Regions from separate parts of the Duganella violaceipulchra genome, predicted to be linked through region 3. Evidence: predicted binding sites of a transcription regulator. Region 3 holds the regulator's gene; each other region holds the start of a gene.
What was found. Region 3 encodes sigma-54, which starts transcription at its own class of promoters, with help from an activator protein. Its sites were predicted from a motif close to TGGCANGNAANCTGCTTT; they were not measured.
Positions count from the first base shown of each region.

Region 1: a site for sigma-54 is predicted at 1,678-1,695, ahead of pepA (flocculation-associated PEP-CTERM protein PepA). Genes of this name have one in related genera too.
Region 2: a site for sigma-54 is predicted at 3,007-3,024, ahead of KVP70_RS11460 (flavin monoamine oxidase family protein). Genes of this name have one in related genera too.

Region 1 covers NZ_JAHTGR010000004.1:425,091-434,866, forward strand. The annotation lists gene prsT (XrtA/PEP-CTERM system TPR-repeat protein PrsT) at 1-1,567, shown strand, start outside; gene pepA (flocculation-associated PEP-CTERM protein PepA) at 1,789-2,697, shown strand; gene KVP70_RS10400 (acyltransferase) at 2,768-3,427, opposite strand; tRNA gene KVP70_RS10405 (tRNA-Met) at 3,532-3,608, opposite strand; gene KVP70_RS10410 (NUDIX hydrolase) at 3,780-4,352, shown strand; gene aat (leucyl/phenylalanyl-tRNA--protein transferase) at 4,371-5,099, shown strand; gene KVP70_RS10420 (arginyltransferase) at 5,174-5,902, shown strand; gene KVP70_RS10425 (quinone-dependent dihydroorotate dehydrogenase) at 5,936-6,976, shown strand; gene KVP70_RS10430 (aldo/keto reductase) at 6,987-8,033, shown strand; gene KVP70_RS10435 (TonB-dependent receptor plug domain-containing protein) at 8,252-9,776, shown strand, end outside.
Region 2 covers NZ_JAHTGR010000005.1:130,660-140,435, reverse strand. The annotation lists gene KVP70_RS11470 (DEAD/DEAH box helicase) at 1-673, shown strand, start outside; gene KVP70_RS11465 (TnsB C-terminal domain-containing protein) at 940-2,784, shown strand; gene KVP70_RS11460 (flavin monoamine oxidase family protein) at 3,063-4,670, shown strand; gene KVP70_RS11455 (c-type cytochrome) at 4,667-5,089, shown strand; gene KVP70_RS11450 (RidA family protein) at 5,101-5,616, shown strand; gene KVP70_RS11445 (TonB-dependent receptor plug domain-containing protein) at 5,664-8,102, shown strand; gene KVP70_RS11440 (alpha/beta hydrolase) at 8,242-9,108, shown strand; gene KVP70_RS11435 (helix-turn-helix domain-containing protein) at 9,154-9,776, shown strand, end outside.
Region 3 covers NZ_JAHTGR010000005.1:265,817-275,592, reverse strand. The annotation lists gene pdxA (4-hydroxythreonine-4-phosphate dehydrogenase PdxA) at 1-417, shown strand, start outside; gene rsmA (16S rRNA (adenine(1518)-N(6)/adenine(1519)-N(6))-dimethyltransferase RsmA) at 414-1,184, shown strand; gene KVP70_RS12055 (monovalent cation:proton antiporter family protein) at 1,284-3,266, opposite strand; gene KVP70_RS12050 (KpsF/GutQ family sugar-phosphate isomerase) at 3,394-4,392, shown strand; gene KVP70_RS12045 (KdsC family phosphatase) at 4,392-4,922, shown strand; gene lptC (LPS export ABC transporter periplasmic protein LptC) at 4,935-5,528, shown strand; gene lptA (lipopolysaccharide transport periplasmic protein LptA) at 5,557-6,147, shown strand; gene lptB (LPS export ABC transporter ATP-binding protein) at 6,150-6,902, shown strand; gene KVP70_RS12025 (RNA polymerase factor sigma-54) at 6,908-8,386, shown strand; gene hpf (ribosome hibernation-promoting factor, HPF/YfiA family) at 8,464-8,823, shown strand; gene KVP70_RS12015 (enoyl-CoA hydratase/isomerase family protein) at 8,917-9,776, shown strand, end outside.

The DNA of each region.
Region 1 (9,776 bases), on a different contig from region 3:
GGCCAGCTTGCACACCTCGCTGGGATTGAGTCGCCTGGGCGCCGGCGAATCGGCGCGCGCGGTCGCCGAACTGGAACAGGCGACCGCCCTGGATGACAAGAGCGGCAAGGCCGGCATCCTGCTGGCGATGACCCACTTGCGCAACCAGGAATACGACAAGGCGCTGCTGGCGGTGGCGGCCATGGAAAAACACGACGGCAAAAATCCGCTGGTACAAAATCTGAAGGGCGGCATCCTCTTGTCCAAGCACGACCTGGCCGGCGCGCGCGCCGGCTTCGAGCAGGCGCTGGCGCTGGACCCGGCCTACCTGCCGGCCCTCGACAACCTGGCGCAAATGGACCTGTTGGAGAAAAAACCCGAACGTGCCCGTCAGCGTTACGAAGCGGCGCTCGCCAAGGACAAGAAAAACGTGGGGCTGATGACGGGCCTGGCCAAGCTGGCCCTGACCCAGAACAACAGCGCGGAAGCGGTGCGCTGGCTGGAACGCGCCACCGCCGACCATCCCGAAGCCTTGACCCCGGCCTTGCAGTTGGCGACGCTTTACCTGCGCACCGGCGCCAGGGAAAAATCACTGAAGCTGGCACAGGCCGTCCAGGCCAGCCATCCCGCCGATCCCGACGCGCTGGCGTTGCTGGCGCAGATACAGACTGCGAACGGCAACTACGAGGCGGGGCTGGAAAACTATGCCAAGCTGGCCGCCCTGCAACCGACGTCGGCCGCCGTGCAACTGCGCATCGCCTATGCCAAGGTCGCGCTCAAGGACAATGACGGCGCCCTCGATGCGGCCAAGAAAGCCTTGCGTCTGAAAGAAGACTGGTTCGAAGCCCAGGTGCTGGCGGCGAGCTTGCTGGTCGATGGCAAGAACTACGCGGAGGCGCTTGCCATCGCGCAAACCGTACAGCGCCAGCGGCCCGAGCTGCCGGCGGGGCTGACGCTGGAAGGCGACATCTGGATGGCCCAGCACAAAGCGCAAGACGCGTTGCGCGCCTACGAGCGGGCATACAAGATGAGCCAGCTGCCGCCGCTGGCGATCAAGATCCACCAGGCCCTGCTCATGGCGGGCAAGACCAGGGAGGCGAGCCTGCATGCCGCCCAGTGGTTGCAGCAACATCCCAACGATCCCGGCTTCCGGTTCTATCAGGGCAGCGCCGATCTGGCGGCCGGGCGCTACAAGCCCGCGATCAACGCGTTCGAGGCCATCGTCCGGCAAGACCCGAAAAATGTCGTGGCGCTCAACAACCTGGCCTGGGCCTACCAGCAGGACAAAGACCAACGCGCGCTGGCGACCGCCGAACGGGCTTACCAGCTGGCCGGCACCAATCCCAGCATTCTCGACACCCTGGGCTGGATCTTGCTGGAGCAAGGCGAAACCGGCCGCGCCCTGCCCTTGCTGAAACAAGCCAAGACCCTGACGCCCGACGTGCCGGATATCGGCTATCACCTGGGCCTGGCGCTGATGAAGTCCGGCGACAAGCTTGCCGCGCGGCTCCAGTTCGAGCAACTGCTGGCCACCGACAAAGACTTCCCGCAACGCGCCGATGTCAAGGCGTTGCTGGCGTCCTGGTAGGCGCGGACCGGGCCGCAAGGCTGTCGATTTTCTTTACATGCGATCTCACCGCGCCGGCTGCACTAAAAAAAGATACTTTAAAAACAGATACTTAGAATCTCCTTCAAGCATGGCTTGGCATTTGCTTAGTAGTGGGTAGCTGACTGACTCCAAGCGGTCGGCAAGGTATTGAAACTCCACCCTAGCGTAGCGATACTCCACTCATCAAGGAAGGAAACAAAATGAAAAAATCAAGCATACTAGGCGCTCTGCTGGGAGCGCTATTTGTGGCCGGCGCGGCTCAGGCGACCACGCTGAACACCACCAGCGCCGCCAATGTGATCTTTGCCGGCAACCCGGGGGAACCGGCCGCCCCTTCGGCCTTGGGCGGCGACGGCGTCCTCCAGAACTTCACCGGCATAGACTGGCACCAGAACGGCGCGGGACTGGTGCAGGGTTTTGCGCTCACCCCCGCCAACAATACCGGCGATTTCGTCGATTTCACCCTGACATACCAAGCCTTCGCCGGCGTCATCAACACCACGTCGCCCACGCCGGACCTGCGCGTCGCCCCACCCGGCCCCGCAGTTGGCACCTATGAGCTGACGACGGTCGCCACCCTGCACGAACGGGCAACATGCCTCAACGCAGGTTGCTCCACGGTGGCGATCACCTTCACCCCCGCCACCAGCAGCAACTGGTCGATTTATTTCGATAACTCGCCCGATGCCAATCAAGCGGCCGGCACCGGCTTTACCGATGGCGCGCTGATGCTTTCCGGCACCTGGGATTCGGAACTGTCGACCTTCCTGGCAACCGGCACCTCCGGCACGCCCGGCGCCACCGGCGTAGGCTCGGCGACGTTGCTCGGCACGGTCTTGTTCACCAATGGGGCCTACGTGTCGCCGGCCCTGGCCGGTACCCGCTTCGACACCACGCTGAACTTCCCTGGCCCCGCCGCGCCCGACTTCACGCGCCCGCTGCTGGTCAATGGCATCGCCACCGGTCCCAACACGGATTCGCAATTCGTGTTGAATATCGATGGCGCCCAGCAGTTCACCCCTGTCCCTGAGCCAGCCACCCTGGCGCTGGTTGCCGCAGGCATCTTCGGCATGGGTACGCTGGGCCGTCGCCGCGAGCAGAAGAAATAGTTGGCAAGCGGGGCTGGCAATCGACTCAGGCCGGCGCTTCAGGGCGCCGGCCTCTTTTCATGGCCTGGTCTTATTTCAATCGGCGCGCCGGACTGCCGCCCCACACTTCGCCACTGCCGATGCGCGTGCCCTTGGCCACCAGCGAATTGGCCGCCACGATCGCGTTGTCGCCTATCGTCACGCCGGACAAGACCACCGCATGCGCGCCTATCGTCACATGGTCGCCTATCGTGATGAAATAATGTCCCAAGGTATCGCCCTCAATCACATGCGGCACCAGCAAGGCCGTTTCGCCGATCACGCTGTTGGCGCCTATCGTCACAAACGATGGATCGTAAATAATGCCGGAGCTGTAGGTATTGGCGCCCAGGCGGGCGCCCAGCGCAAGATAGATCAGCCGCATGATGGGGATCGGAATCATTCCACCGCGTATCAAGGAGTTGAACAGGATCAGATAGAACAGGACATAGACTTGATAGATGAACTCCTGCCTGGAGCCGAATTCAATATTTCCGTCATGCAGGGGCTGCGCCCACAGGAAAAGCCGGAAGATGAGCAGGCCATACAGGTAAACCAGCAGCACCGCCGCCGCGCTGACGGCCACGCCCCGGAAATCTCCCAGGCTGGGAATGGCGCCCACGCCGCAGTAAGCGCTCAGCACCGCCAGCAGCAATACCAGCGCCAGCATGGATAAGAAGGTGACAATCGAGGTCAGTCTGATTTTTCGCATGAAAACACTCCCCACAAGTACCTAAATTATAGGGAAAGCACGATTTTGCAGTCGCGGAAACGAAAAAGCCGCTGACACCTTTCGGTATCAACGGCTTTCAAATTTGGTTGCGGGGACAGGATTTGAACCTGTGACCTTCGGGTTATGAGCCCGACGAGCTGCCAGACTGCTCCACCCCGCGTCTGTATGTAGCTATTATAGGGCAGTTCATTGGTTTAGGCAATATTAATCCTGAAATCGGCTGCGATAGTCCGAATATATGCAGTTACCTATAGGCATAGGCCATGCCGCACCGGCTTCAATCGGTGTAAAGTAGCCAAAGTGAGCATCCTTACCGACTGAGCTATCCCCTATGAAATTCTGTTCCGAATGCGCCTCCCCCGTCAGCCTGGCCGTCCCGGCCGGCGACAACCGCCCGCGCTATGTTTGCGGCAACTGCGCCACCATCCACTACCAGAACCCGAAAATGGTGCTGGGCTCCATTCCCGTGTGGGAACGCGACGGCGAACTGAAGGTTCTGCTGTGCAAACGCGCGATCGAGCCACGCCACGGCTACTGGACGCTGCCGGCCGGCTTCATGGAAAACAATGAAACCACCGCCGAAGGTGCCATCCGCGAAACCCAGGAAGAAGCCGGCGCCAATATTGAGCTGGGTCAGCTGTTCTCGCTGCTGAACGTGGCGCGTGTCCACCAGGTCCATCTGTTCTACCTGGCCACGCTGCTGGACCTGGAGTTCGCCCCCGGCGAGGAAAGCCTGGACGTGCAACTGTTCAGCGAAGCGGAGATTCCGTGGGACGAGCTGGCCTTCCCCACCATCCGCACCACGCTGGAACTGTTCTTCGCCGATCGCGCCAGCATGCGCGAGGGCGGCGGCTACGGCTTCCACACCCAGGACATCACCCGCAATATGCGTTCCGACCTCTGATGACGTGACGCTGTCCCTATGATCCCATGGCTGGAAACCGATAGCCCCTTCCCCGACGTCGCCCAGGCGCTGACCACCGACGCGCCCGGCCTGCTGGCGGCCGGCGCCGACCTGTCGCCGCAGCGGCTGCTGATGGCCTACCGCAACGGCATCTTCCCCTGGTTTTCCGAAGGCCAGCCCATCCTGTGGTGGAGCACCGATCCGCGCATGGTGTTGATGACCGACCAGTTCCGCATCTCGGACAGCCTGAAGAAAACCCTGCGCAAGGTCGAGCGCGAGATGGCCGCCGGCGGCCGCTGGCAAGTGCGTTTCGACAGCGCCTTCGCGCAGGTGATGCGGGCCTGCGCCGCGCCGCGCCGGGACGGCCCCGGCACCTGGATTTCGGAAGACATCATCGCCGGCTACACCGGCCTGCACAAGCTGGGCTACGCCCACTCGGCCGAGTTGTGGCTGGACGGCCAGCTGGTCGGCGGCGCCTACGGCGTGTCGATCGGCCGCATGTTCTATGGCGAATCGATGTTCGCCCGCGTCACCGACGGTTCCAAGATCGCGCTGGCCTACCTGGTGCGCTTCCTGCGCCAGCACGGTGTAAAGATGATCGATTGCCAACAGGAGACCGGCCACCTGGCCTCGCTGGGCGCGGCGCCGATTCCCCGCGCGCAATTCCTGGCGCATCTGCGCAACAATATTGAATTGCCTCAGATCACCGTGTGGGTACCCATTGCACCACTGGCTGCGGACAGTTAAGCTAAAGGTGACAAGCGCCTTCGCAATCTTGGCGCTATCATAGGTCTACACCACCTGCCCTCGATAGGACGTGCATGACGCACCTGAACGATCTGCCTTTCGCGACGCTGCAGTTTTACACCACGGCGCCCTACCCTTGCAGCTATCTGGACGCGCGCCAGGCGCGCTCGCAGGTGGCTACCCCTTCGCACCTGATCAACGCCGACGTCTACTCCGAGCTGGTCAAGAACGGCTTCCGCCGCAGCGGCATCTTCACCTACCGCCCGTACTGCGACGGCTGCCAGGCCTGCATCCCGGTGCGGGTGGTGGCCGAGCAGTTCTGCCCCAACCGCGGCCAGCGCCGTGCCTGGGCCAGGCATGGCGACCTGACGGCGGGCGTGGCCACGCTGTCGTTCTCGGACGAGCACTACGACCTCTACCTGCGCTACCAGAGCAAGCGCCACGCCGGCGGCGGCATGGACCAGGACAGCCGCGACCAGTACGCGCAATTCCTGCTGCAAAGCCGGGTCAACACGCGGCTGGTGGAGTTTCGCGAGCCCGGCGGCACGCTGCGCATGGTCAGCATCATCGACGTGCTGTCGGACGGCCTGTCGTCGGTCTACACCTTCTTCGATCCCGACATCGAAGGCGCGTCCTACGGCACCTACAATGTTTTATGGCAGATCGCCCAGGCGCGCGAATTGAAGCTGCCCTATGTCTACCTGGGCTACTGGATCAAGGAAAGTCCGAAAATGTCCTACAAAACCAACTTCAAGCCGCTCGAAGCCCGCATGCGCGGCGTGTGGAGCGTGCTGGACGCCTGATAAAATACGGGGAACTACAACAAGAGCTCCCCCATGTCCGAAAAATTCCTGTACTCGCTGGCCCGTCCGATGCTGTTCTCGATGGACGCCGAAGCGGCCCACCATTTCACCCTTCCCGCACTCAAGCGCGCCGCCGCCCTGGGCCTGACCAAGCTGGTCAAGCAGCCCAAGGCCGACCCGCGCACCGTGATGGGCATTACCTTCAAGAACCCGGTCGGCCTGGCCGCCGGCCTGGACAAGGACGGCGCCTACATCGACGCGCTGGCCGACCTGGGCTTCGGCTCGATCGAGGTGGGCACCGTGACGCCGCGCGCGCAGCCGGGCAACCCCAAGCCGCGCATGTTCCGCCTGCCGGACGCGCAAGCCATCATCAACCGCATGGGCTTCAACAACGGCGGCGTCGACGCCTTCGTCGCCAACGTGCAGTCGTCACGCTTCTACCAGGACAAGGCCGGCGTGCTGGGCCTGAACATCGGCAAGAACGCCGACACCCCGATCGAACGCGCCACCGACGACTACCTGCACTGCCTGGAAAAAGTCTACCCCTACGCCAGCTACGTGACGGTCAACATCTCGTCGCCGAACACCAAGAACCTGCGCCAGCTGCAAGGCGGCTCGGAACTGGACGGCCTGCTCGGCACTTTGAAGGAAGCCCAGCTGCGCCTGGCCGACCAGCACAAGCGCTACGTGCCGCTGGCGTTGAAGATCGCGCCGGACATGGACGGCGACCAGGTCAAGAACATCGCCGACGCACTGCTGCGCCACAAGATCGACGGCGTGATCGCTACCAACACCACGTTGAGCCGCGACGCCGTCACCGGCATGTTGCACGGCGCCGAGGCCGGCGGCCTGTCGGGCGCGCCGGTGTTCGAGTTCTCCAACACGGTGATCCGCCTGCTCAAGGCCGAGCTGGGCGATGCGCTGCCCATCATCGGTGTCGGCGGCATCATGCGCGGCGCCGATGCCAAGGTCAAAATGGAGTGCGGCGCGCGGCTGGTGCAGCTGTATAGTGGCTTGATCTACGCGGGCCCGGCGCTGGTGCGCGATTGCGCGGACGCCGTACACGGCAAATAAAGGAGGCGGCATGCAGAAGACACAACTTGGTACGAGCGATCTCAAGGTCAGCAAGATCTGCCTGGGCACGATGACCTTCGGCGAGCAGAACACCGAAGCCGACGCCCACAGCCAGCTGGACTACGCGCTCGAGCGCGGCGTCAACTTCATCGACACGGCGGAAATGTATCCGGTGATGCCGCGCGCGGAAACCCAGGGCGCGACCGAGCGCTACATCGGCAGCTGGCTGAAGAAGAGCGGCGCGCGCGGCAAGGTGGTGCTGGCCACCAAGGCCGCCGGACCGAGTCCGCACATCAGCTGGGTGCGCGGCGGCCAGCAGAACTTCGACGCCGCCAATCTGCGCGCGGCGGTCGAGACCAGCCTGCAGCGGCTGCAAACCGACCATATCGATTTATACCAATTGCACTGGCCCAGCCGCAACGTGCCGGTGTTCGGCTCCAACGCCTTCAATCCCAAGCTCGAGCGCGAGTGCGTGGCGATCGAGGAAACGCTGGCCGCGCTGGGCGAGCTGATCAAGGAAGGCAAGATCGGCGCGATCGGCGTGTCGAATGAATCGTGCTGGGGCGTGAACGAGTTCATCAAGCAGTCCGAGATGCAGGGCCTGCCGCGCATCGCCAGCATCCAGAACCTGTACAACCTGACCGCGCGCCATTTCGAGACCAGCCTGCTGGACGAAACCTGCTTCCGCGAGAACGTCAGCCTGCTGGCCTACAGCCCGCTGGCCTTCGGCCAGCTGACCGCCAAGTACCACGACGACCCGAAAGCCAAGGGGCGCCTGACCTTGTTCCCGGTGACCTGGAGCCCGCGCTACCTGAGGCCGACGGTGATATCGGCCGTGGCGCAATACGCCGAGCTGGCGCGCGCCCACGGCATCACGCCGACCCAGCTGGCATTGGCGTGGTGCTACTCGCGCTGGTTCGTGGCCTCGACCATCATCGGCGCCACCAACCTGGCGCAGCTGAAGGAAAACATCGACGCCTACGGCCTGCAACTGCCGCCCGAAGTGCTGGCGCAGGTGGACGCCATCCACGCCGCCATCCCCAACCCCGGCCAATAAAACCCGGGGGTCAAGTCTGACATTCGGACACGAGCTCTGCCGTAATGCGAGATTACGGCAGAGCTCGTGTCCGAATGTCAGACTTGACCCCGGCGCTTTTAAACAACACTCCCCTGCGCGTTATCCAAATCTTGAATATCATTAGACGTAACCATTCGTGTGCAGCAACTTTGCGCACTGGTAAGCTTTCCTCATCATCAACGTAGAAAGACCGTCACATGAGCACACGCCGCATCGCCCGTCCCCTTCTGCTCAGCAGCCTGATCGCCACCGTCGTCATGCCCGCCTTTGCCCAGCAAGCCGTGGCCGACGGTGAATTGCAGTCCGTGGTCGTCACCGGCACCTATGCCAAGAACCGCCGCACCATCGATTCCGAATCGCCGGTCGACGTCATCGGCGCCAAGGAGTTGCAGGCCAGCGGTTCGAGCGAACTGGCCACCGTGCTGGGCCGTCTGCTGCCGTCGATGAACTTCCCGCGCCCGTCCGGCGCCGACGCCAGCGACGCCGTGCGCCCGGCGCAACTGCGCGGCCTGTCGCCGGACCAGACCCTGGTGCTGGTCAACGGCAAGCGCCGCCACACCACGGCGGTGGTCAACGTCAACGGCACCCAGGGCCGCGGCTCGGCGCCGGTGGACCTGAACGCGATACCGCTGGCCGCCATCGACCACATCGAGGTGCTGCGCGACGGCGCGGCCGCCCAGTACGGCTCGGACGCGATCGCCGGCGTGATCAACATCATCCTGAAAAAAGGCGCGGCCGGCGGCGAGGCCGAGATCGGCTTCGGCGAGTACCAGAAGCGCGACGGCAAGGCCCTCACGCTGCGCGGCTCCACCGGCTTCAACCTGGGCGACCAGGGCTGGGTGCGGGTGGCGCTGGAAGCGTCCAACCGCGATCCGACCAACCGCGCCGAGCCCGATTCGCGCAACAAGCTCGAGCCCCGATACGGCCAGGTGGTACAGCGCTTCGGCGATCCGGAGACCAGGCCGCGCACCGTGTTCGTCAACAGCCAATACCGCATCAACGATGACATCGACTGGTACGCCTTCGCCAACTACGGCCAGCGCAACACCTCGGCCGCAGCCACCTGGCGCACCGCGCTGCTGCCGGTCAATGTCGCGGCAACGCCGACTGTGCCCGCCCACACCGAATATGTGCCGCGCACGCCGCTCTTCCCGAACGGTTTCCTGCCGCTGGAAAACAGTGAATCGACCGACACCTCGCTGGTCACCGGCCTGCGCGGCGAAGCCGGCGGATGGCGCTGGGACGCCAGCCTGAACTACGGCAGCAACGAATTCCAGCTGGACCTGGACCACACCGTCAACCAGTCGCTGAACGCCGCCAGCCCGACCCACTTCTACGCCGGCAAGCTGAAGAACACGCAGCAGCTGTTCAACTTCGACGTCGCCAAGGAATATCCGGTGGCGGCCTTCAGCGGCCCGCTGACGGTGGCGCTGGGCGTCGAGGCGCGGCACGAGAAATACGAGATCGGCGCCGGCGACGAGGCCTCCTACATCGGCAGCGGCGCGCAGGGCTTCTCCGGCTTCCGTCCGATCAACGCCGGCGGCAACAGCCGCCACAACGAATCGATCTACGCCAACCTGGAAGCGGAAATCACCAAGCAGTTCTCGGCCTCGGGCGCGCTGCGCCATGAGCGCTACAGCGACTTCGGCAGCACCACCTCGGCCAAGGGCTCGGCGCGCTACGCGTTCACGCCGGACTTCTCGCTGCGCGGCACGGCCTCGT
Region 2 (9,776 bases), 140 kb from region 3:
CGGCGCCATCGCCAACGAAGGCGGCATCGACTCCAAGAACATCGGTCGCATCGAGATCTACGACGACTACAGTGTGCTCGATATGCCGGACAACCTGACCGGCGACGTGCTCGATCACCTGGCCGGCATCAAGGTCGCAGGCCAGCAGCTGCGCATCAGCCGCGATGGCGGCGAGGGCGCACCGTCGTCGGCGCCAGCGTCTGCAGCAGCGCCGGTCGCGGCCCGTCCGGTACCGCCACGCGCGCCGTCCGTTCCTGCAGCTTCGCCGCTGGCCAAGGCCGCGCGTGTGGAATCGGCCGAGGTGGAAGAGGAAGCCGCTCCGAAGAAGAAAAAGGAAAAGCCAGGCAAGGTCACCGTGCCGATGAGCGCTTTCCGCATCGAAGTGGGCAGCAACCATGCGGCCACGCCGTCCAACATCGTCGGCGCCATCGCCAACGAGGCTGGCCTGGAAGCCAAGCATATCGGCCGCATCGAGATCTTCGACACCTACAGCATGCTGGAGCTGCCGGACGGGATGCCGCCGGAGCTGTTCAAGCACCTGGGCAAGGTATGGGTCGGTGGCGCGCAGCTGAAGATCAGCCAGGCCGACCGCATGCCGCCGGAATCGGGCAAGGCCACGCCGCCTAAAAAGCCGGCGCCTGGCGCCAAGGCCGGGTTCAAGAAGAAGTATTGATCGTTAAGGTATAAATCGTTACACACCACAGGGCCGCAAGGCCCTGTTTTCATATGGGCCGCCCGCACGCGCACGGTGCGCCCGGCCGCCGCCTTGCACCAGAAGCAAGCTTGCCGCCGGCGCCGGCCGGTGCGGCCGGCATGGTGTTCATAGGAGCGCAGCCTCTGGCCCGTTTATTGCATTGGGGATAGGACCAACCGACAAGTCGTTGAGCAAGGAGCACGGAATGACCGCATTGTTTCTACACTCCCGCACACGAGGCGCCGATGCTGCTGCGGAATGACCTGCTGCACTACACGCACCCGTCGCCGCGCACCGTCCGCGTGCTGTGGATCGCCCCCGAGCAAAGCCACGCCTACGTGTTCGACGTGGCGGCGCGCTCGGCCGACGTCGAGCTGGTGACGCTGCCGGCGCTGCACGCCGACATCCACGCCGGCCACGCCCGCGTGCTGGCGGCCGATCCCTACCTGATGGTGGTCAGCCAGGAGCTGCTGCCGCCCAAGCACCTGCAGCTGCGCGCCCGCGCGTGGCAGATCGTCGAAGCGCTGGTGGCGCTGGAGCCGGGCATCTACGAGGCGCGCCAGCGCGGCCAGCTGGTCGCGCAGGCCACCGCCACGCATGGCGTCTCCCATCCGACCATCTACCGCTACCTGCGGCGCTACTGGCAGCGCGGCCAGACGCCCAACGCGCTGCTGCCCGACTACTGCAACTCCGGTGGGCGCGGCAAGGTGCGCCAGGCCTCGGCCGGCGTCAAGCGCGGACGGCCGCGCAAGAGCGGCGCCGACGATGGTCCCGGCGTCAACGCCGACGAGGAAATCCGCCGCACCTTCCGGGTCGCCATCGCGCACTACGCGGCCGGCCACGCCAAGTTCTCGCGGCTGGGCGCCTACCAGCAGATGCTGGCCGACTTCTTCTGCGAACGCCGCATCGACGCCGACAGCGGTCGCGTGCTGGCGATGTCCGGCGCGCAGCCGGACGCGCTGCCGACCTTCGGCCAGTTCAACTACTGGCTCGATCACGACGACGACCGGCCACCGGAAGTGGCGCGCCGCAGCGCCGCCGCCTCGGCGCGCGGCTTGCAGGCCGCCGGCGCCTCCGGCTTCGGCGACGACGCGCAGCCGCAGGCCATCGTTCCCGCAGCGCTGCCAGGCCGGCCCGGCGCCGGCTTCTACCTGGACGTGGTGCGCGCCGAGGTGCAGCTGGTCTCTCGTGCCGACCGCCAGCAGGCCATAGGCAGGCCGCTGGTGTACGTGGCGGTCGACACCTTCAGCGGCATGGTGGCCGGCGTCTATATCGGCCTGGGCGCGCCCAGCTGGCAGCACGCCATGCTGGCGTTGGCCAACTGCGGCGCCGACAAGCAGCGCTACAGCCAGCGGCACGGCCGCGCCATCGAGGCCGGGCAGTGGCCCTGCCGCCACCTGCCGGAGACCCTGTACACCAACGCCGCCCTGAACGGCGGCGCGCAGTGCGACACACTGCTCAACAACTTCAACCTTCGCTGCGTCGACGCCGGCGACGGACCGGCCGCATGGAAGGCGGTGCTGGAAAAACGCTTCCTGCTGCTGGCGGCGGGGGAGGCCGGCGCGCCCTGCCGGCTGGACGGCGTGCTCGATCTGGACCAGTTCACCCGCATCGTCATCGACGCCATCCTCTATCACAACAACAGCCGCCATGCCGGCAACGCCGCGCCGCGCGAGCTGTGGGAGTGGGGCGTGGCCCAGCGTGGCGGCAGCCTGAAGACCTATCCCGAGCAGCTGCTGCGCTGCAGCCTGATGCCGGCCACCCAGGCCACCGTCACCGGCGACGGCATCGTGCTGTTCGACAGCGTCTACACCTGCGCGCGCGCCATCAACGAGCGCTGGTTCGAGCGCGCGCGCCTGCGCGGACAATGGCAGGTGCGCGTCGCCTACGACCCGGCCGACATGGACATGATTTATTTGCTGGATGCCGGCGCGCCCATGCAATTCCACGCCTGCCACATGGCCGACAGCAGCAGCGCGCAGCGCCACCTCGCGGCGGCGGAAATCGCCTGCCTGCCGCAAGCCATCCCCGCCATCTCCGCACTACCCCTACGTAGCACTACGCACGCTGTCGCCAGCTTCGCTAACTGATTTTTAAAACCGATAGCACACGGCGCTGTCCAGCGCCGTGCATACCACTTCCATCCATTTCGGTGCACGCCTCCCGCTGGTGCGGTGCGCCTTTTTCGCGCTGGCGCAACCTTCAATTCGACAAATAAAGTCTGTCGCTGGAAACGCTTCTAAAGACGTCATATCACCTTATTCCATCAGGCTCGCTTCAACGGCGAAGCATGTTTATTTTGCTTGGATTTGTGGCACGGCGATTGCTAGATGAGGACTATGGATTCGCAAGTCACGAGAGGAAATCGATGAATAGTAAAATAGTCAAATCGTTTAAATCGTTTAGTGCATTGACACGGAGGGATTTCCTGTATCGGGCGGCGGCGGTGGGCGGCACCGGCCTGCTGTTGAACACCATGAACGCCTGGGGCATGGGCATAGGCTCGACCGCCTCCGCGCCGCCGGCGCTGAGCGGCAGCGGCAAAGGCAAGAAGGTGCTGATACTGGGCGCCGGCCTGGCCGGCATGACCGCCGCCTACGAGCTGGGTAAGCTGGGCTACCACTGCCAGATCCTCGAAGCGCGTGCCTTCGCCGGCGGCCGCTGCCAGACCGCGCGCAAGGGCTTCAGCCTGACCGAGCTTGGCGGCGAAAAGCAGACCTGCGAATTCGACGACGGCCAGTACATCAACCACGGCCCGTGGCGCATCCCGCTGCACCACCAGTCGACGCTGCACTACACGCGGCTGTTCGAGGTGCCGCTGGAAGTGATGGTCAACGATAACGACCACTCCTTCGTCTACTCGGAAAACGCCGGCCCCTACGCCGGCAAGCGCATGCGGGTGGCCGAGATCAAGGCCGACATGCGCGGCCACGTCTCCGAGCTGCTGGCCAAGTCGGTCAAGAGCAAGCAGCTCGACGCCGAGCTGACCGCCGACGACCAGCGCCTGCTGCTCGACTACCTGGCGCACGAAGGCCAGCTGGCCGGCTCCGACCTGCAATACAAGGGCCGCAGCGGCCGTGGTTTCACGGTCAACCCCGGCGCCGGCATGTCGCCGGGAGCGGGCACGCCGTCCGACCCGCTGGGCTTCAAGGACCTGCTGGCCTCCAAGCTGGGCAACGTCTACAGCGCGGTGCAGGACTTCCCGATGCAGAACACTATGTTCCAGCCGGTCGGCGGCATGGACGCCATCGCCAAGGCGTTTGAGAAGCGCGTCGGCAAGAACATCCGCTACCGCTCGGAGGTGCAGACCATCCGTCAGAACGACAAGGGCGTCACCGTCACCTACAAGGACACCGGCACCGGCAAGAGCGGCAGCATCGCCGCCGACTACTGCCTGGTGGCGATGCCGCTGTCGGTGCTGCGCCAGATCGACACCGACTTCTCGGACAAGTTCAAGAAGGCCGTCGCCACGGTGGCCTACGCGCCGGTCGGCAAGATCGGCCTGCAGATGAAGCGCCGCTTCTGGGAGGAGGACGAGCACCTGTACGGCGGCCATGTGCTCACCGACCTCAAAGGCATCAACACCATCTCGATGCCGTCCTATGGCTGGCAAAAGAAGAAGGGCGTGCTGCTCGGTTATTACCAGTACCAGACGGCCGCGATCGAGACCAGCGCGCTGTCGCCGAAGGAGCGCGCCGCCTTCGCGCTGGAGGCGGGGCAGAAGATCTTCCCGCAATACACGGAGAACTTCGAGACCGCGTTCTCGGTCGCCTGGCACCGCGTGCAGTACAACCTGGGCGGCTGGGCCGAGTGGACCGACAAGACCCGCGCCGCCGCCTATCCCATCCTGGTGGAGGGCGAGGGCCGCGTGCTGCTGGCCGGCGAGCACCTGAGCTACCTGACCGGCTGGCAGGCCGGCGCCATCGAATCGGCGTGGCAGCAGATCGCCAAGATCCATGAAAGGGCCAGCGCATGAAGGAGGTGTTGATCAAGGCGGCGATGGCGGTCATCGCCTTGCTGGCGGCCGGCGCCAGCGCGCCGTCGCGCGCGCAGGACTCGGCGACGGCGGACGGCAAGGCGCTGTTCATGAAGAACTGCGCGGCCTGCCACCAGGCCAGCGGCAAGGGCATACCGGGCGCCTTTCCGGCGCTGGCGGGGAACAAGTTCGTGCAGGGGAAGGGCGCCGACGTCGCCACGGTGCTGCTCAAGGGGCGGGGCGGCATGCCCGACTTCAGCGACAGCCTGAGCGACCAGGAGATCGCCGCCATTCTCAGTTTCGTGCGCAGCAACTGGGGCAACCAGGCCGCGCCGCTGAGCGAGCCCGAAGTGCTGGCGCTGCGCGACGCACTGCAAGTCGACCATTTTAGTAACGGCCAGATGTCCAACAAACACTGAAAGAAGAACGCATGAACAAAGCAATCGTCTCCCTGTTGATTCCGGCCGCACTGGCGCTGATGCCGGTCGCCGCCGGCGCCGCTCCCAAGGCCGCTGCCGCAGACATCGTCCGTCACAAGATTCCCGGCTCGGATTTTCCGATCGCGTTGGCGGTCACGGTGCCGTCCACCGCCACCATCCACTTCGTCAGCGGCCAGGTGCCCGCCATCGCCGACGCCGGCGCCGCGCCGGATTCGCTGGCCGCCTTCGGCGACACCAAAACACAGTCCGAATCGGTGCTGAAGAAGATCAAGGAAGTCCTGGAGGGCATGAAGCTCGACATGACGGACGTGGTCAAGATGACCGTCTACCTGGTCGGCGATCCGGCCAAGGGCGGCAAGGCCGACACCAAGGGCTTCATGGAAGCCTACACCCAGCACTTCGGCGGCGCGCAGACCAAGCTGCCGGCGCGCGCCGTGGTGCAGGTGGCGGCCCTGAGCAATCCGGGCTGGCTGGTGGAAATCGAAGTCGTCGCCGCAAAAAAATAATTACGTAGCAGGGTCTTACTTTCTTTTTTATTCAATGGGGATTAACTATGCATAAGGCCATACTCAAGACCGGCGTCGCCGCCGTGTTGTCCACCCTGTCGATGGGCTCCGCCTACGCCGCCGATGCGGCGGAAGCGGCAGCCGGCGACGCCACCGTCAGCGCGGTGATCGTCACCGGCACCCGCTCCAGCGGCATCAAGGTGGAGAACAGCGCCTCGCCGATCCAGGTGCTGGACGCGGCCTCCCTGCAGCGCACCGGCCAACCGGACCTGATCCAGGCGCTGGCGCAGAACCTGCCGTCGTTCACCGCGCAAGCCTTCGGCGGCGACACCGCCAACCTGACCTTGTCGGCCCGCCTGCGCGGCCTGAGCCCGAACAACACGCTGGTGCTGATCAACGGCAAACGCCGCCACGGCACCGCCAACCTGGCCGTGCTGGGAGGGCCATACCAGGGCGGCGCCGCAGCCGACCTGAACTACATCCCGGTCTCGGCGATCGACCACATCGAAGTGCTGCAGGACGGCGCCGCCGCCCAATACGGCTCCGACGCCATCGCCGGCGTGATCAACATCATCCTCAAGTCGAACAACCATGGCGGCACCGCCAGCGCCACCGGCGGCGGCTATTCCGACGGCGGCGGCCGCACCGGCGACGCCTCGGCCAACATCGGCGTCGAACCGTTCAAGGACGCCTACCTGAGCCTGACCGCCGAATCCAAGTACCACGGCTACAGCGACCGTGGCGGCATCGACCCGCGCGTGATCACCGCCGCCAACATGGAGAAGTATCCGGGCATGTTCCAGCAGGCCGGCTACCCGCACGTCAACCACATCTCCGGCGACGCGCAGTACCACCTGAACGTCCTGGCGGCCAACTTCGGCTACGACTTCGCGCCGGACAGCCAGCTGTACGCCATCGCCACCTGGGGCCACAAGGAAGCGCGCGCCTACGAGAACTACCGCCTGCCGAGCCGCCTGCCGAAGGTCTATCCGACCGGCTTCTCGCCGAAGGAAACCATGAAGCAGGACGACTTCGCGCTGACCGGCGGCGTCAAGGGCGTGCTGGCCGGCTGGAACATGGACCTGAGCTCCACCTACGGCAAGGACACCAGTAAGATCGGCGTCGCCGATTCGGGCAACGTCTCGCTGTTCAACGACACCGGCAGCACGCCGACCGTGTTCCGCGCCGGCTCCTTCATCGCCAGCCAGTTGACCACGTCGCTGGAAGCGAGCCGCGAATTCGCGGTCGGCTGGGCCAAGCCGCTGAACGTGGCGGCCGGCCTTGAGCACCGCATCGACAAGTACGAGATCGAAGCGGGCGACGCCGCCTCGCGCTACAAGGAAGGCTCGCAGTCCTATCCGGGCTTCTCGCTGACCGACGCCGGCAGCCACCGCCGCACCAACGAAGCGGCCTACATCGACCTGGCCGGCAATCCGGTCACCGACCTGACGCTGGACCTGGCGGCCCGCTACGAACACTTCTCCGACTTCGGCAACGCCAAGGTCGGCAAGTTCACGGCGCGCTACGACATTTCGCCGGTGGTGGGTGTGCGCGGCACCTTCAGCAACGGCTTCCGCGCGCCGACCCTGGCCGAGGAATACTACTCGGCCACCAACGTCGGCCCGACCACCGCCTTCGTGCAGCTGGCGCCGAATTCGGCCGGCGCCAAGCTGGTGGGCGTGGACGGATTGAAGCCTGAACGCTCGACCAACTTCAGCCTGGGCCTGGTGCTGAATCCGGCGGCCAACCTGGCCATCACGCTGGACGCCTACCAGATCAAGATCCGCGACCGCATCGTCGGTTCCGGCGCCTTGTACGGTTCGGGCGGATCGGTCAACTCGCCGGCGGTGGTGGCGGCGATCAAGGCCAACGGCAATGTACTCGACAGCACCGTCAGCCAGACCGGCATCAACATCTTCTCCAACGCGGTCGACACCCGCAGCCGCGGGCTGGAATTCGTCGCCACGCTCAACGAGAGCTACGGCACGGCGGGCAAGGTGGACTGGTCGGTGGCGGCCAACTACAACAAGGTGGAAGTGACCAAGATCAACCAGGCGCCGACCCAGCTGCTGCCGCAGACGCTGCTGGACCAGACCGCGATCTCGGATCTGGAGACCGCCTCGCCCAAGGTGCGCATCAACCTGGGCGCGCTGTGGAAGATCGGTGCCTGGACCATCAACCTGCGTGAAGCGATCTACGGCAAATCGTCGGAGTACGGCAGCGAGGACGGTTCGGTGTATCACCTGACCGAAATCTCGGCCAAGGCGATCACCGACCTGGAGGTGGGCTACAAGATCAGCCCGGCGTGGTCGGTGGCGGTCGGCGCCAACAACCTGTTCAACAAGTACCCGAACGGCGTGAACCCGTTGTTGCTGGCGGACGAGCGCGCGGCCGGCGACAACGCGGCGGTGACCGTGCTGCCATCGTTCTCGCCGATCGGCATCAACGGCGGCTACTACTACGTCCGCGCCAACTACAAGTTCTAACCCCCGGGGGTCAAGTCTGACATTCGGACACGAGTTCTGCCGTAGCGACCAATACGGCAGAGTTTGTGTCCGATTGTCAGACTTGACCCCGGTGTTTTTGCGTGTAGCATTGCGCTATTCTTTTTTTTGGAGCGCATCTATGTTGCACGCTATGGACGGGACTTTGCAGGCGCCGATGACCTTGCCGGAATATATGGCGCTGAGCGGTCCGGCGCCGACGCTGCACGTGGCTTTTGGCGCGGCGCCGTCGCAGTTCGCGGAGCTGTTCCAGCCGGCCGGCGATGGTCCGTTCCCGGTCGCGGTGATCGTCCACGGCGGCTGCTGGTGCAAGCAATACGCCGGCATCGCGCAGATGCGCAATATGGCCGGCGACCTGCAGCAGCAGGGTATCGCGGTCTGGAATATCGAGTACCGCCGCTTCGACGAGGAGGGCGGCGGCTATCCCGGCATGTACCTCGACGTCGCCACGGCGCTCGACCACTTGCGCGCGCTGGCGCCGCAGCATCGGCTCGATCTGGCGCGCATCGTGCTGGTCGGCCATTCGGCCGGCGGCCATCTGGCGCAGTGGGCCGCCGCGCGCGCGCGCCTGCCGCGCAGCAGCCCGCTGTACGCGGCCGAGCCGCTGCCGGTCCCCGTCGTCATCAGCCTGGGAGGCCTGGCCGACCTGCGCAACGAGGAACAACTGATCAAGACCAGCTGCGAACGCGACGTGGCGCAGCTGGCCGGCACCGCCAGCGCGGCGCGGCCGGATATTTTCGCCGATACCTCGCCGGCCGAGCTGCTGCCTTCCGGCGTGCGCACGGTGCTGATCCACGGCGAACTGGACACCATCTCGCCGCTGCGCGCCGGCCAGGACTACGCGCGCCGCGCCCAGGCGGCCGGCGACCAGGCCGAGGTGATCGTGCTGCCGGGCGGCAGCCATTTCGACGAGGTGGCCGCCACCTCGCCGTCGTGGACCATCGTCTCGGCGCAGATCCGCAAGGCGCTGCAGCTGCCGCCGCGCTGAGCGCCGGGCCGGCGCCGCCGTGGCGCGGCGGTGTATGCTGTCGCCATGGATTCCCTGATCGCCGCCTCCGCGCGCGCCCTCGCAGCCGGTGACGCGCTCGGCGCCCTCAAACGCGTCGCCCTGCGCGACGATCCGCCGGCCCTGGCCCTGCGCGGCATCGCCATGGCCCAGCTGGGCGAGCACACGCGCGCCCGCGAACTGCTGCGCCGCGCCGCGCGCGGCTTCGGCTCCCATGAAGAATTGTCGCGCGCCCGCTGCGTGGTCGCCGAGGCCGAGGTGGCGCTGGCGGTGCGCGATTTCGCCGGTTCGCCGCGCGCGCTGACGGCGGCGCTGGCCACGCTGGAGACCCACGCCGACCGCGCCAACGCGCTGCATGCGCGCCTGATCGCGGTGCGCCGCCTGCTGTTGCTGGGCCGTCTGGAGCAAGCCGGTGCGGCGCTGGCGCTGCTCGACGCGCGCGGCCTGCCGCCGGCGCTGGAGGCGGTGGCCGAACTGGCGGCTGCCGAACTGGCGCTGCGCTCGCTGCGCATCGCGCCGGGCCGCGCGGCGCTGGAGCGGGCCCAGGCGGCCGCCGCGCGCGCCGGCATCCCGGCCTTGCTGGCCGAGGTGGACGAGGCGCGCCAGGCGTTCGGACGCCCCGCCGCCCGCCGCCTGGCCGCCGGCGCCGA
Region 3 (9,776 bases):
GTGTGCGGCCTGAACCCGCACGCGGGCGAGGGCGGCTACCTGGGGCGCGAAGAGATCGACGTCGTCGCGCCGGCCATCGCGGCGGCGCAGGCGCGCGGCATCGCCGCTACCGGCCCGTATCCGGCCGACACGCTGTTCCAGCCCAAATACCTGCAGCACGCCGACTGCGTGCTGGCCATGTACCACGACCAGGGCTTGCCGGTGCTCAAATACGCCACCTTCGGCCAGGGCGTCAACATCACGCTGGGCCTGCCGCTGATCCGCACCTCGGTCGACCACGGCACCGCGCTCGACCTGGCGGCGCGCGGCCTGGGCCTGGCCGACTGCGGCAGCATGGACGCCGCGCTCGACACCGCGCTGGCCATGGTCAACAGCCAGGCCGCCTCCTCCTCACCTCTCAAACAAGAACAACCATGAAACACGTCGCCCGCAAACGCTTCGGCCAAAATTTTTTACATGATAAATACGTCCTGTCCAGCATCACCGAGGCGATCGCCCCGGCGCCGGACGACGCGATGGTCGAGATCGGGCCCGGGCTGGGCGCGATGACCGAGCAGCTGATGCGCACCCTGAAGCAGATGCACGTGGTCGAGCTCGACCGCGACCTGGTGGCGCGGCTGGAAAAGACCTACAACCCGGCCAAGCTGACCATCCACGCCGGCGACGCGCTCAAGTTCGACTATGGCAGCATTCCGGTGCCGGCCGGGCAGAAGTTGCGCATCGTCGGCAACCTGCCGTACAACATTTCCAGCCCGCTGCTGTTCCACCTGGCGACGTTCGCGCCGCAGGTGCAGGACCAGCATTTCATGCTGCAAAAGGAAGTGGTGGAGCGCATGGTGGCCGCGCCGGGCAGCAAGACCTACGGCCGGCTGTCGGTGATGCTGCAGTGGCGCTACGACATGACGCTGCTGTTCGTGGTGCCGCCGGAGGCCTTCGATCCGCCGCCGAAGGTGGAGTCGGCCATCGTGCGCATGATACCGGTGGCGCAGCCGCTGGCGTGCGACGGCCCGACCTTGGAGGCGGTGGTGTTGAAGGCGTTCTCGCAGCGCCGCAAGGTGATCCGCAACTGCCTGGCCGGCATGTTCACCGAAGCGCAGATCGTCGAAGCGGGCATCGACCCGACCCTGCGTCCGGAAACCGTGGGCCTGGCGCAGTACGTGGCGCTGGCCAACCTGCTCAAGTAAGCAAGGCGGGGGTCAAGTCTGACATTCGGACACGGCCTCTGCCGTAGGCGCCGCCTACGGCAGAGCTCGTGTCCGAATGTCAGACTTGACCCCCGTGGGTTAGCGCAACAGGCGCTGCTCGGCGCGGTTGACGGCGTCGGCGGCGCCGCGCAGCACCACCACATCGCCCGCTTCCAGCACCAGCTCGGGCGTCACCTCCAGCCGGCCCTTGCCGCGCCGGATGCTGCTCACGACGGCGCCCGCACCGGCCACGTCGATCTCGCCCAAGGACTTGCCCACGCTGACCGCGCTGCCGCTCAGCGTGACCGAATGCAGCCGCTCCAGGTCGGCCTCCTCGCCGGCGTCGCTGGCGCCGTGGAAGTAGCCGCGCAGCGAGGCGTAGCGTTCCTCGCGCGCCGTCTGCACCCGGTGCACCACCCGCCGCAAGGGCACGCCCAGCATCACCAGCGCGTGCGAGGCCAGCATCAGGCTGCCCTCCATCAGCTCCGGCACCACTTCCGCCGCGCCGGCCGCTTTCAACCGGTCGAGGTCGGTGTCGTCGTGGGCGCGCACGATCACCGGCAAGGCCGGCGCCAGCTCGTGCACCAGGTGCAGCACCTTCAGCGCCGACGCCGTGCTGGCGTAGGTGATCACCACCGCGCTGGCGCGGTAGATGCCGGCCGCCACCAGGCTCTCGCGCCGCGCCGCGTCGCCGTAGGACACGTGGCGGCCGGCGCTCTGCGCCTCCTGCACCCGCTCCGGGTCCAGGTCCAGCGCGTGGTAGTCGATATGCTCTTCGCCCAGCAGGGTCGCCAGGCTCTGGCCGCTGCGGCCGAAGCCGCACACGATCACGTGCTTGTTGGTCGACATGGTGCGGCTGGCGATCTTGGTCAGCGCCAGCGACTGCATCATCCACTCGTTGCTCGACACCTTCATGACGATCTGGTCCGACTTGGAGATGATGAACGGCGCCACCAGCATCGACAGCACCATCGACGCCAGCACCACCTGGATGATGAACGGGTCCATCAGGTGGCTGCCGCCCGCCAGGTTCAGCAGCACGAAGCCGAACTCGCCCGCCTGCGCCAGCGCCAGGCCGGTGCGCATCGACACGCCGTCGGTGGCGCCGAACAGCTTGGCCAGGCCGGCGATCAGCGCGAACTTCAGCAGCACCGGCCCGGCCAGCAACACCAGCACCAGCCACCAGTGGGCCAGCACCATCTGCACATTGAGCAGCATGCCGATGGTGATGAAGAACAGTCCCAGCAGCACGTCGCGGAAGGGCTTGATGTCCTCTTCCACCTGGTGCTTGTATTCGGTTTCGGATATCAGCATGCCGGCCACGAAGGCGCCCAGCGCGAGCGACAGGCCGGCGCGCTCGGTGATCCAGGCCGCGCCCAGGGTGATCAACAGCAGGTTGAGCATGAACAGCTCCTGCGAGCGCCGCTTGACCACGATGGTGAACCAGCCGCGCACCAGCTTCTGGCCGAAGAACAGCAGCAGCGCCAGCACGATCACGGCCTTGACGCCGGCCCAGGCCAGGGTCTCGACCAGCGCGTCCGGCCGCTGGCCCAGCGAGGGAATCAGGATCAGCAGCGGCACCACGGCCAGGTCCTGGAACAGCAGGATGCCGATGATCTTGCGGCCGTGCACACTCTCCAGCTCCAGCCGCTCGGTCAGCATTTTCGACACGATGGCGGTCGACGACATGGCCAGCGCGCCGCCCAGCGCGAACGAGGCTTGCCAGCCGATATGGATGCTCGAAGGCAGTTGCGTGGCGATGGCCCAGCCGAACAGCATGGTGGCGACGATGGTCAGCACCACCTGCGCCATGCCCAGTCCGAATACGATGCGGCGCATGGCCATCAATTTGGGCAGGGAGAACTCCAGCCCGATGGAGAACATCAGGAACACCACGCCGAATTCGGCCAGCGAGTGGAAAGCTTCGCTCGACTCGGCCAGGCCCAGCGCGTGGGGACCGATCAGGATGCCGACCGCCAGGTAGCCCAGCATGGGCGGCAAATGCATCATGCGGAAAGCGACGACGCCGAGCACCGCGCTCCCCAATAACAACAATGTTAATTCCAAGGGTGAAAACGTCATATCAACATAGCCAGTAAATATAATTTCGTTGTTTGTGGGCCGGCGGGGGCGTTATGTTGTGACTGGCAAGTTTTTTGCTTTCTCAATTCGGCTATACTTGGGCATGAGTGTAACCCATGAAAAAACAATGCTGAAAGCTTTTGACGCAAATATGGCCGCGCATGCGTTGCGGCTGGCCCGCGACACCCTGCGGAATGAAGCGGAGGCGATCGCCGCCCTGAACGCCCGCTTGGCCACCGACGACAGCGTGGTGCAGGCCATCGAATTGCTGCTGAACTGCAAGGGCCGCGTGGTCGTGTCCGGCATCGGCAAGTCCGGCCATATCGGCCGCAAGATCGCCGCCACCCTGGCCTCGACCGGCACCCCGGCGCTGTTCGTGCACCCGGCCGAAGCGGCCCACGGCGACCTCGGCATGGTGACCGCCGACGATGCCTTCATCGCCATTTCCTACTCCGGCGAAAGCGCCGAGCTGATGACCATCCTGCCGGTGGTCAAGCGCATGGGCAGCAAGGTCATCGCCATGACCGGCAAGCCCGGCTCCAGCCTGGCCGGGATCGCCGACGTCCACCTGAACGTGGCCGTGGACAAGGAGGCCTGCCCGATGAACCTGGCGCCGACCACCTCGACCACCGTCACGCTGGCGCTGGGCGACGCCATCGCGGTCGCGCTGCTGGACCTGCGCGGCTTCAAGGAAGAGGACTTTGCCCGCTCCCATCCGGGCGGCGCGCTGGGCCGCCGCTTGCTGACCCACGTGCGCGACGTCATGCGCAGCGGCGACGCCGTGCCGAAAGTCACCGCCGACGTCAAGCTGACCGACGCGCTGTTGGAAATCACGCAGAAGGGCATGGGCATGACCGCCGTGGTCGACGCCGACGACAAGCCGATCGGCGTGTTCACCGACGGCGACCTGCGCCGCATGATCGAGAAGGTCCAGGACTTCACCAAGGTCGTGATCCGCGACGTGATGCACGCCAACCCGCGCAGCATCTCGCCGGAAAAACTGGCGGTCGACGCCGTGGCCGTGATGGAACAGTTCCGCATCAACCAGATGCTGGTGACCGACGCCGACGGCAAGCTGGTCGGCGCGCTGCACATCCACGACCTGACCCGCGCCAAGGTGATCTGATGACGGATTTGACTTATGTGGAACGCGCCGCGCGCGTCAAGCTGATGATCTTCGACGTCGACGGCGTGCTGACCGACGGCAGCCTGCACTACGGCGCCGACGGCGAGGCGCTGAAGACCTTCAACGTGCATGACGGCCTGGGCATCAAGCTGCTGCAGGAATCCGGCGTGCAGACCGCCATCATCAGCGCGCGCACCTCGCCGCAGGTGATCAGGCGCGCGGCCGACCTCGGCATCGGCTTCCTGCACCAGGGGGGGCACGACAAGCTGACGCCGTTCAAGGCGCTGCTGGAAAAGACCGGCCTTACCGCCGAGCAGGTCGGCTTTATCGGCGACGACGTGGTCGACCTGCCGATCCTGACGCGCGTCGGTTTCGCCGTCGCCGTGCCGAACGGCCGCGCCGAAGTGCTGGAGCGCGCCCACCACACCACGGTGGCCGCCGGCGGCCGCGGCGCGGTGCGCGAAGTGTGCGAGCTGCTGCTGCACGCGCAGGGCAGCTACGAGCGCGTGATGGCGCAGTTCCTGGTTTGACGAGGATAGTCCATGCGTAAAAAAACAGCCCATCGCTGGCAGCTCACCGTCATCATGATGGTCGGCGCGTTTGTCGCCGTCGGCAGCTTCTGGCTGGTGCAGGTGGTCAACCAGGCCGGCCAGGATGCGCAGGTGGACCAGCACCGCAACGAGCCGGACTACATCATCGACCGCTTCAGCATGGTGCGCATGAACAAGGCCGGCCAGCCGGCCTACATCATCTCCGGCGAAAAACTGACCCACCGGCCGGTCGACGATGCCTCCGACATCGACAAGCCGACTGTGCACAGCCTGTCCGGCGACCAGCCGCCGATGAATATCAATGCCGACACCGCCCATGTCGACCAGGGCAATACGCGCGTCAAGCTCAATGGTAATGTGAGCGTGGTGCGCCCGGCCGGGCCGCAAGCGCAGGCGATGCGCATGACCACGCCGGCGCTGACCGTCTACCCGGACGAGGAACGGATGGAAACCGCCAGCCCGGTGGCGCTGGAAATGGGCAACGCCACCGCCAACGGCATCGGCATGAAGGCCAATAACGCCACCCGCGCAGTGCAGCTGGGCGGACGCGGACAACTGACGATGCCGCCGCGCGCCGGCCATTGAGGAAACAATGATGATGAATGGAATGACGATGAAGAAACTGATACTCTCGGCGGCGATGTTGTTGCTGGCGGCCGCTGGGGCCCACGCGGAAAAAGCCGATGCCAACAAGCCGACCAAGATCGACTACGACGACCTGCAAATCGACGACGTCAAGCAGATCAAGACGCTGATCGGCAATGTCGTGCTGACGCGCGGCACCTTGCTGATGAAGTCGCCCAAGGCGGTGGTGACCACCGATCCGGAAGGCTATAACTTCGTCGTGCTGACCAGCACGCCGGGTACGCTGTCGACCTTCCGCCAGAAGCGCGACGGCGCCGGCGACCAGTGGATCGAGGGCGAAGCCGAACGCATCGAATACAGCGACAAGACCGACCTGGTCAAGCTGTTCTCGAAAGCCAGGGTGCGCCAGCTGGAAGGCCCGCGCATGACCAGCGAAGTCAACAGCGAGTTCATCTCCTACGACAGCCGCACCGAACATTTCGACGTCAAGAACAACGTCTCCGGCGTCAGCAAGCCGGGCGCCGGCCGCGGCACCATGGTGATCCAGCCGACCATCCGTCCGGCCGCGCCGGCGGCCTCTGCACCGGCCGCGTCGACGCCGCCGGCCACGGAGAAGTAAGCATGGAACCATCCTGCGGTAGCACCCTGATCGTGCGCGGCCTGCAAAAGACCTACGGCAAGCGCCAGGTCGTGCATGACGTGTCCCTGCAAGTCGAATGCGGCGAAGTGGTGGGCCTGCTCGGCCCCAACGGCGCCGGCAAGACCACCTCGTTCTACATGATCGTCGGCCTGGTGCCGTCGGACGCCGGCAGCATCGATATCAGCGGCACCGATATCTCCTCGCTGCCTATCCACCGCCGCGCCTCGCTCGGCTTGTCCTACCTGCCGCAGGAAGCGTCGGTGTTCCGCAAGCTGACGGTGGAAGAAAATATCCGCGCCGTCCTCGAAATCCAGAAGGTGGACGGCAAGCCTTTATCCAAGGCTGCCATTGATGAACGGCTCAATACCCTGCTGGCCGATTTGCAAATCGAAAAGCTGCGCGAAAACCAGGCGCTGTCGCTCTCGGGCGGCGAGCGCCGCCGCGTGGAGATCGCGCGCGCACTGGCGACCAACCCGCGCTTCGTGCTGCTCGACGAACCATTCGCCGGGGTCGACCCGATCGCCGTGATTGAGATCCAGCGCATCGTGCGCTTTCTCAAGGAACGCGGCATCGGCGTCCTCATTACCGATCACAATGTGCGCGAAACGCTGGGCATCTGCGACCGCGCATATATCATCAACCAGGGCACGGTATTGGCTTCAGGCCGGCCAGACGACATCATCGCCAACGAATCGGTGCGTCGCGTGTATCTGGGTGAACACTTCCGTATGTAAAACCCATGAAACAGTCTTTGCAACTGCGCACGTCGCAGCACCTCGCGCTGACACCTCAGTTGCAGCAGTCGATCCGGCTGCTGCAACTGTCGACGCTGGAGCTGCACCAGGAACTGGAACAGCTGCTGACCGATAATCCGCTGCTGGAGCGCCTCGACGACCCGCTGGACCGCTCGCTGCGGCTGCTGTCGGACGGCGCCATCAGCCAGCAAGCCCCGGTCGGCGACGCGCCGCCCGAAGGCCCGCCCAACGCCCAGGAGGCGCCGGCCGCCGACGCCGACAACTACGACGGCCCGGCCGCCGACACCGAAAGCACCAGCAGCGACGCCGACGTCGACTGGAGCGACGCCGGCCGCAGCAAGGCGCCCGACGACGAGGACTCGCGTCCGCAACTGGAGGCCAGCCACTGCACCCTGCGCGAACATCTGATGGAGCAGATGCGGGTGACGGTGCTGGAGATGCGCGACCGCGCGCTGGTCGAGCTGATCATCGACGCGCTGGACGAAAACGGCTACCTCGAGGAATCGCTGGAAGAGATCCTGGCCCGCCTGCCGGAAGAGCTGGAACTGGAGCTCGACGAATTGCAGACCGCCCTGTCGATGCTGCAAAGCTTCGACCCGATGGGCGTGGGCGCGCGCAACGCGTCCGAATGCCTGGCGTTGCAGATCAAGCGCCTGCCGGCCATCCCGATGGTCACGCGGCGCATGGCGCTGACGATTGTTGAAAATCATTTGACCTGGTTTGCCCAGCGCGATTTCAACAAACTGAAGAAGGCGCTGCTGTGCGACGACGAAGATTTGCGCGAAGCACAAACCGTCATCCGCCAGTGCAATCCGCATCCGGGGTCGGCGTTCGCGTCGGACGTGTCGGACTACGTGGTGCCGGACGTGATCGTCAAAAAAGCGCGCAACGGCTGGCAAGTGAGCCTGAACAACGACGTCATGCCGCGCCTGCGCGTGAACGCCATGTACGCCAACCTGCTCAAGCAGGGAAAAGGCGAGGGCGCGATGGGCGCGCAGCTGCAGGAAGCGAAGTGGCTGATCAAGAATATGCGCCAGCGTTTCGACACGATTTTGCGCGTCGCACAAGCGATAGTAGAACGACAAAAGAACTTTTTCTCCCATGGCGCCGTTGCCATGCGCCCCCTTGTGCTTCGCGAAATTGCTGATACACTGGGTCTACACGAGAGCACTATTTCTCGTGTAACAACTCAAAAATATATGCTGACCCCGCATGGCATGTTTGAGTTGAAATATTTCTTTGGTAGCCATGTCGCCACCGAAGCGGGGGGGGAAGCAAGTTCGACGGCGATACGCGCACTCATCGTGCAATTGACAGGAGCAGAAGACCCTAAAAATCCTTTATCCGACAGTAAGATTGCGGACATGCTGGGAGAACAAGGCATGGTGATTGCGCGACGCACTGTTGCCAAATATCGCGAAGCGTTGAAGATCCCGCCAGTCAGTCTCCGTAAATCTTTGTAGTTATTTGGTTCCTGCGCGCCCGGCGGTAATGGGCTCCGCACTAACCGTAAGAAGCGACATTATCTTTAGGAGTGTGTATGAATCTCACCATCAGTGGACATCATCTCGAAGTGACCTCGGCCATCCGTGAATACGTGCAGAACAAGCTGGAACGCGTCACCCGCCACTTTGATCAAGTGATTGATATTGCTGTCATCCTGACTGTAGATAACCTCAAAGAGAAAGAGAAACGCCAGAAGGCTGAAATCAACCTGCGCATGTCGGGCAAGACCGTCTACGTGGAAAGCCTGTCGCAGGACCTGTACGCCGCCATCGATACCTTGATCGACAAGCTGGATCGGCAGGTCATGAAGTACAAAGCCAAGGTCCAAGAGCACGGCCACGATGCGATCAAGCATCTCCCGGATAGCTACGAACCCGCTGCCGCCGCCCTATAACAACGGCCCCGGCACCATCCAACTAAGGGCGCAGAGGCGCCCTTTTTTGCGCCCGCAGTAAAATAGGGTTTTCACCACGACCCTAGAGACTCCATGAGCGTATACGTCCACACCAGCGTCAGCAACGGAACCGGCTTCATCACCCTGGACCGCCCCAAGGCCTTGAACTCTTTATCGCTGGCGATGGTGCGCGATATCACGCAGGCGCTGCTGGCCTGGCGCGACGACAGCGGCGTGGCCGCCGTCGTCATCCGCAGCAGCAGCGAAAAGGCCTTCTGCGCCGGCGGCGACATCCGCTTCTTCTACGACGCCGGCCGCGCCACGCCGCAGGGCGGCAGCGCGCTGGTGGAGGATTTCTTCACCGAGGAATACGCGCTCAATCACCTGATCCATTTTTATCCCAAGCCCTACGTCGCGCTGATGGACGGCGTGGTCATGGGCGGCGGCATGGGCGTGGCGCAGGGCGGTCCGGACTGCCGCGTGCGCATCGTCACCGAGCGCACCAGGATGGCCATGCCGGAAGTGAACATCGGCCTGTTCCCGGACGTGGGCGGCAGCTATTTCCTGGCGCGCGCGCCGGGCCAGCTGGGCTGCTACCTGGGCGTCACCGGCGTCACCATCGGCGCGGCCGATGCGCTGCACGCGGGGCTGGCCGATCACTTTGTGCCGGGCAGCGAGATGGCGGCGCTGGCGGCGCTGCTTGAGTCGACTCCGGGGGCTGGCGTGGCCGCGGCCATCGCGGCCTTCGCGGCGCCATTCAAGGCCGCTGCCGGCGACAGCAAGCTGGCGGCCGAGCGCGCCGCCATCGACCGCCACTTCGGCGCCGGCTCGGTGTCCGCCATCGTCGCCTCGCTGAAAACCGACGACAGCGCCTTCGCGCAAAAGACGCTGCAAGTGATGGCCACCCGTTCGCCGCTGATGATGTGCGTGACGCACGAGCTGGTCCGGCGCGG